Regions from separate parts of the Muriventricola aceti genome, predicted to be linked through region 2. Evidence: riboswitches for the same ligand, from Rfam matches in the RefSeq annotation. Region 2 holds a riboswitch; the other holds the start of a gene.
What was found. Region 2 has a riboswitch for ZMP and ZTP ahead of OCV64_RS14125 (formate--tetrahydrofolate ligase). Riboswitches for the same ligand answer to the same signal wherever they lie in the genome.
Positions count from the first base shown of each region.

Region 1: linked by a shared signal. The riboswitch ahead of OCV64_RS07260 (IMP cyclohydrolase) and the one ahead of OCV64_RS14125 (formate--tetrahydrofolate ligase) in region 2 are both predicted to bind ZMP and ZTP.

Region 1 covers NZ_JAOQKF010000005.1:115,859-119,259, forward strand. Annotated here, with positions in the region: gene purM (phosphoribosylformylglycinamidine cyclo-ligase) at 1-1,024, shown strand, start outside; gene purN (phosphoribosylglycinamide formyltransferase) at 1,021-1,677, shown strand; ZMP/ZTP riboswitch at 1,712-1,793, shown strand; gene OCV64_RS07260 (IMP cyclohydrolase) at 1,840-2,547, shown strand; gene OCV64_RS07265 (phosphoribosylaminoimidazolecarboxamide formyltransferase) at 2,575-3,401, shown strand, end outside.
Region 2 covers NZ_JAOQKF010000014.1:82,877-86,277, reverse strand. Annotated here, with positions in the region: gene OCV64_RS14145 (cyclase family protein) at 1-222, shown strand, start outside; gene OCV64_RS14140 (histidine triad nucleotide-binding protein) at 288-626, shown strand; gene OCV64_RS14135 (DUF4250 domain-containing protein) at 638-811, shown strand; gene OCV64_RS14130 (LysR family transcriptional regulator) at 1,113-2,048, shown strand; ZMP/ZTP riboswitch at 2,138-2,229, shown strand; gene OCV64_RS14125 (formate--tetrahydrofolate ligase) at 2,283-3,401, shown strand, end outside.

The sequences.
Region 1 (3,401 bases), on a different contig from region 2:
CTATGCCGCCGCCGGCGTAGACGTCACCGCTGGCTATGAGGCTGTTCAGCGCATCAAGCCTATGGTGGAATCCACTTATATTCCCGGTGTCATGGGTACTCTGGGCGGCTTCGGCGGTATGTTTGCCCCCGACATGGCCGGCATGAAAAAACCAGTGCTGGTGTCTGGCACCGACGGCGTGGGCACCAAACTGCGGCTGGCCATGCTGCTGAACAAGCATGACACCATCGGCATCGACTGCGTGGCTATGTGCGTCAACGACATCATCTGCGGCGGCGCCTCTCCCCTGTTTTTCCTGGACTACATCGCCTGTGGCCGGAATGACCCCGCCCGTATTGCCGAGATCGTCGCCGGCATCGCCGAGGGCTGCCGCCAGTCTGAGTGCGCCCTGGTGGGCGGCGAGACCGCTGAACACCCCGGCGTCATGCCCGACGAGGACTATGACCTGGCCGGCTTCTCTGTGGGCATCGTGGACGAGGAAAATATCATTGACGGCAAGCGCCTGTCCACCGGCGACGTGCTCATCGGACTTGGCTCCACCGGCGTCCACTCCAACGGGTTCTCTCTGGTCCGCAAGGTGCTGGATGTGGAGCACACTGACCTGACCTCCCCCATGGAGGAGCTGGGCGGCCGGAGCCTGGGCGAGACTTTGTTGGCCCCCACCCGCATCTATGTCAAGGCGGTCAAGGCTCTGCTGAAGGCCGGAGTAGATATTCACGCCATCAGTCATATTACCGGCGGCGGGTTCTACGAGAACGTGCCCCGAATGATGACGGACGGCCTCACCGCCCGCATTGATCTCAAGACCTTCCCCAAGCTGCCCATCTTTGATCTGATCCAGCGGAAGGGAAACATCCCGGAGCGGGATATGTACAACACCTTCAACATGGGCCTGGGCATGATCCTGGCCATCCCCGCTGTTCAGGCGGAGCGGGCTCTCTCCACTCTGACGGATGCGGGCGAGAATGCCTATCAGGTCGGCTCTGTGGTTTCTGGCAGCGACGGTGTGGAGTTAGTCAAATGAAAAATATCGCGGTTTTGGTATCCGGGGGCGGCACCAATCTCCAGGCCCTCATCGACGCCCAGGGGCGGGGTGAGCTGATCAACGGTCGAATCACCGCTGTCATTTCCTCCACCCCCAGCGCCTATGCCCTGGAGCGGGCCAAGGCCGCCGGCATCCCCGGCTATGTGGCGGCCCGAAAGGACTACCCCTCCAGCCAGGCCATGACTGCGGCCCTGGTAGACAAGCTGAAGGGATTGGATATCGACCTGGTGGTATTGGCCGGCTTTATGGTCATTCTGACTGGCGAGATGGTCCGCGCCTTCCCCAACGCCATCCTCAATGTCCATCCCGCCCTCATCCCTTCCTTCGCCGGCCCAGGGTGCTACGGCCTCCATGTCCATGAGAAGGCCCTGGAGTATGGGGTCAAGCTGTCCGGCGCCACTGTCCACTTTGTCAGTGAGGAGTGCGATGGCGGCCCCATCGTCTCTCAAAAGGCGGTGGAGGTCCTCCCCGACGACACGCCGGAGGTACTCCAGCGGCGCATCATGGAGCAGTGCGAGTGGCAGCTGCTCCCCCAAGCCGTGTCCCTGTTCTGTCAGGACCGGCTAAAGGTGGAGGGGCGGACCGTCCGTGTTTTGGAGCATCCAGAACACGGAACGCGGAACGCAGAATGAATTTGCTTTTCTTACCCTTTTTTGCTACAATGTAACTGTGCGATATGACTGACGGTAAGTGGAAATGACCACGGGGAGTATCGCGTAATACAAGGCCGACCGTCTGGGCGCACCAATTCACAGAACTGGTGCGCCCTTTTTTTACAACAAAGGAGGAATACTGTGAAGACACATGATCTGAAGGAGATCCTTTCCAACCATCCCTATCCTGGCCGCGGCATCGTCCTGGGCCGCACCGCCGACAACAGCAAGGCCGCCATCGCCTATTTCATTATGGGCCGCAGTGAGAACAGCCGCAACCGGGTTTTTGAGGAAACCGAGGACGGCATCCGCACCAAGGCATTTGACGAGAGCAAGATGGTGGACCCCTCTCTCATTATCTACCATCCTGTGAGGGTGGTAAACGGGGCCACCGTAGTCACTAACGGGGACCAGACCGACACCATCCAGCGGTTCCTTCTGGATGGCAAGAGCTATATCGAGGCCCTTCGCACCCGCTGCTTTGAGCCCGATCCCCCCAACTACACCCCCCGCATCTCTGGTGTGGTGGAGGCCGACGGCAGTTATCAGCTATCCATCCTGAAGTCGGCTGACGGTGATCCCAGCTGCAACCACCGCTACTTCTATGAGTACGACGCCCCTGTGGCCGGCACCGGCCACTTCATCCACACCTATCAGGAGAACCTGGACCCTCTGCCCTCCTTCGAGGGCGAGCCCCGGAAGGTGGCCATCGAGGCCCCGGACGCTCAGACCTGGGCGGAAGAGCTCTGGGCCAACCTGAACCACGACAATAAAGTATCCCTGTTCGTCCAGTACATCGACCTGGCCAGCGGCGCCAGGGAGACCGTCATCATCAACAAGCATGGCTGAACACCGCCAGAAAGGAAGTACGCTCACATGAATGAACTGGAACTGAAATACGGCTGCAACCCCAACCAGAAGCCCGCCCGCATCTTTATGGAGCAGGGCGATCTGCCCCTCAAGGTGCTCAATGGCAAGCCGGGCTATATCAACTTTATGGATGCTCTCAACTCCTGGCAGTTGGTGAAGGCTCTGAAGAAGGCCACCGGCCTGCCCGCCGCCGCCTCCTTCAAGCACGTCTCTCCCGCCGGAGCCGCCCTGGGCCTGCCCCTGTCCGATACCGAGCGGCACATCTATTTCGCTCCAGAAGGAGACCTGTCCCCTATCGCCTGCGCCTATATCCGGGCCCGAGGTGCCGACCGGCTGTGCTCCTTCGGGGACTGGGCCGCCCTGTCTGATGTGTGTGACGGAGACACCGCCCGCTTCCTGGCCGCCGAGGTGTCCGACGGCGTCATCGCCCCCGGCTATACTGATGAAGCCCTGGAGATCCTGAAAATGAAACGCAAGGGCAGCTATAATGTGGTTCAGATCGACCCGGAGTACCAGCCCGCCCCTATTGAGCGCCGCAACATTTTCGGTATCACCTTTGAGCAGGGCTATAACGACCTGGATATCAGCGAGGAGATGCTCTCTAACCTGGTCACCGCAAACAAGGAGCTGTCCCAGCAGGCCAAAAACGATATGCTCCTGTCCCTCATCACTTTGAAGTACACCCAGTCCAACTCCGTGTGCTATGTCAAGGATGGCATGACCATCGGTGTAGGTGCCGGCCAGCAGAGCCGCATCCACTGCACCCGTCTGGCGGGCAACAAGGCGGATATCTGGTGGCTGCGTCAGCACCCCAAGGTTTTGGGGCTGCAGTT
Region 2 (3,401 bases):
CCAGCGGCGTTTTCCGAAATAGAAAGTACTACCGTTCTGAATCTGTTGGACGGCCAAACCGCATCTGTGGGCCGCACAGTGAGCCAGAGCTATAATCCAGATACCGGGATGGGCGAATTTGTGTTCCAACTGAATCAGATTGTGGACCCGGATGAGGTGACATCCCTTACCACCTTAGGCCAGACCTTCTCTCTGGGAGGGCTGCTCCCGGTGGAGGAATAAAAACCTTGGCAATTCTGGCAAAAGGGGGTACAATGGTCTTACTAACAAACAAAGGAGGTTTCCCAATGTCTGACTGTCTATTTTGTAAGATCGCGGAGGGGCAGATCCCGTCCAACAGAGTCTACGAGGACGAGGTATGCTTTGCCTTCCATGACATCGATCCCCAGGCGCCCACCCACTTTTTGGTTATCCCCAAGGCCCATATCGGATCTGTGGCCGAGGTGACAGAGGAAAACGCCGCCGTAGTGGCCCATATTTTCGCAGTCATCTCCAAAGTGACCAAGGAGCTGGGCCTGGACAGCTACCGTGTGGTGTCCAATATTGGGGAGCAGGCGGGCCAGTCTGTCCCCCATCTCCATTTCCATGTTCTGTCTGGCCGGGATATGACCTGGCCTCCAGGCTGAGGGAGAAGGGGATGGTACCGAATGATCCCGCCATCCTCCTCAGCTTCTTGAATACCCGGCTTAGGGATGACGGCTGCACCCTGGAGGAGCTGTGCGCGCAGCTGGATGTAGAGCAGAGCGGGGTGGAGGATAAGCTGGCTGCCATAGGCTACACCTACCATAGAGAGCGCAACCAATTCCTTTGATAGAGGAAGTCGGAAAAAAGGGTTGACAAGAGAGTTAGAATGTGCTAACCTATACGTGGTTAGAGAGAGCTAACTCTCATCCTCCTTACACCTCCCTACTTTCACTTTTCCTGACTGAGGGCGCGCTCTGACCACCAGACGCTTGGGCGGGGCAGGCAATACCGCCGGGCAGACCGGGGCCGTGGATCATTCCACGGCTCCGGTTTTTCTTTCTGTATCAGAAAAAGGAAGATACCCCTTTCCATACTGGGTGAACTGTGATATAATCCTCATAGCTTTTTAGTTATGGGGTGTGCTGTTTATGTTCGTCAAGAATCCGGAATATTTTATGGCCATCGTCAAGGAGCGGAGCATCTCCAAAGCGGCGGAGCGGCTCTATCTCTCCCAACCCTATCTCAGCCAGTATCTGGCCAAGCTGGAGTCCAATCTGGGGGCCGTGTTGCTGGACCGTTCCCACTCGCCCCTGAAGCTGACGCCGGCAGGGGAGGTGTTCCATGCCTATCTGGAGCGCCAGAGTTATTTGGACCGGCAGCTGGTCAGCGACCTGCGGGATCTGCAGAACGAGAAGCGGCCTGTCCTCCACATCGGCGTATCCCCTTGGCGCGGTTCCACCCTTCTGCCCGATGTGCTGCCCCTGTTCACAAAGCAATATTCCGACGTCCAGGTGGTCCTCCATGAGGCGCCGGTGCCCGAACTGGGGGATTTGGCGGCGGGCAGTGTCACGGACTTCTGCATCATGCACATCCCTGGGGATCTGACGGAACTGACCTATGAACTGGTCATGCGGGAGCATATCTTCCTTTTGGCCCACCGGGACCACCCCCTGGTCCGAGGGCTCACCAGTACCTACGACGACCCCATACCCTTCCCCGACCTGCGGCAGCTGGAGCGGGAGCGTATCGTGATGCTGCCTCCGGACTGGCGGCTGTCCAAGCTGCTCCACAATACTTTCTCCGTCCATAACGTGGAGCCCCAGAATATTCTGGTGACCACCAACAACACCACAGCCATCAATCTGGTGGCGGAAAACATGGGCTTCGCCTTTTTACAGGAGAGTGGCATCTCTCGCACCCCATATCTGGATCGGCTGGCCTGCTTTACCATCGGAGAGCCGCCACTGACCTGCCCCATGGCGGTGGTCTACAAGAAAAATGGATTCCTGTCACCGGCGGCCAGAACGTTTATCGACCTGATCAAAGAGTATTACAGCCGCTTTGACCGTCCCGCCAACCTTTGAACAAATATCGGGCCTGATTTTCAGCAAAAGGGACGGAGAGAAACCACACCGCCCCCCTTGACGAGGGAGGAGGCCTATGCTAAACTGAATCCAAGCCCTGCGACTGACGGAAGTGGAGTGACCACGTGGAACAGGGCCCGGCGTGTGAAACGCCATATTGCCGACCGTCTGGGCGCACTATTGCTTAGTGCGCCCTTTTATTTTTGCGGGCGCAACAGGAAGGAGTTATGGAAGATGAAGACTGACATCGAAATCGCCCAGGCCGCGGAGATGCTTCCAATTGGCCAGGTGGCCCACAAGGCGGGGGTCAGCGAGGAACTGCTGGAATACTATGGGCGCTATAAGGCTAAAATCGACATCACCCCCCTGCGGGACAAGGCCCGGAAGGGCAAGCTGATCCTGGTCACCGCTATCAATCCGACCCCCGCCGGAGAGGGCAAGACCACCACCTCCGTTGGGCTGGCTGACGCGCTGAAAAAGCTGGACAAGAACGTAATCCTGGCCCTGCGGGAGCCCTCCCTTGGCCCTGTGTTCGGCGTCAAGGGCGGCGCCGCCGGTGGTGGTTACGCCCAGGTGGTGCCTATGGAGGATATCAACCTCCACTTCACCGGCGACTTCCACGCCATCGGAGCGGCCAATAACCTTCTGGCCGCCATGTTGGACAACCATATCCAGCAGGGTAACGAGCTGGGTGTCGACGTGAAGAAGATCACCTGGCGCCGCTGTGTGGATATGAACGACCGGCAGTTGCGAAATATCGTGGACGGTCTGGGCGGCCGGATGCAGGGTGTCCCGCGAGAGGACGGCTTTGATATCACGGTGGCCAGCGAGATCATGGCGGTCCTGTGTCTGGCCACCGGCCTGAAGGATTTGAAGGAGCGGCTGGCTCGTATCATCGTGGGCTACACCTATGACGACCGGCCAGTGACCGCCGCCGACCTGAAGGCCCAGGGAGCCATGGCCGCCCTGCTGAAGGACGCCATCAAGCCCAATCTGGTCCAGACGCTGGAGAACACTCCCGCCTTTGTCCACGGCGGCCCCTTTGCCAACATCGCCCACGGCTGCAACTCCGTCTCCGCCACTGACACCGCCCTGAAGCTGGCCGACTATGTGGTCACCGAGGCGGGCTTCGGAGCTGACCTGGGCGCGGAGAAGTTTCTGGACATCAAATGTCGGGCCGCCGGACTGACCCCGGACGCGGTGGTCATCGTGGCCACGGTTAAGGCGCTGAAGTACAACGGCGGTGTGCCCAAGGCCCAGTTGGGAGAGGAAAACCTGGAGGCGTTGGAGCGGGGCCTGCCCAACCTGCTCAAGCATGTGGAGAATATCACCCAGGTCTTCGGTTTGCCCTGT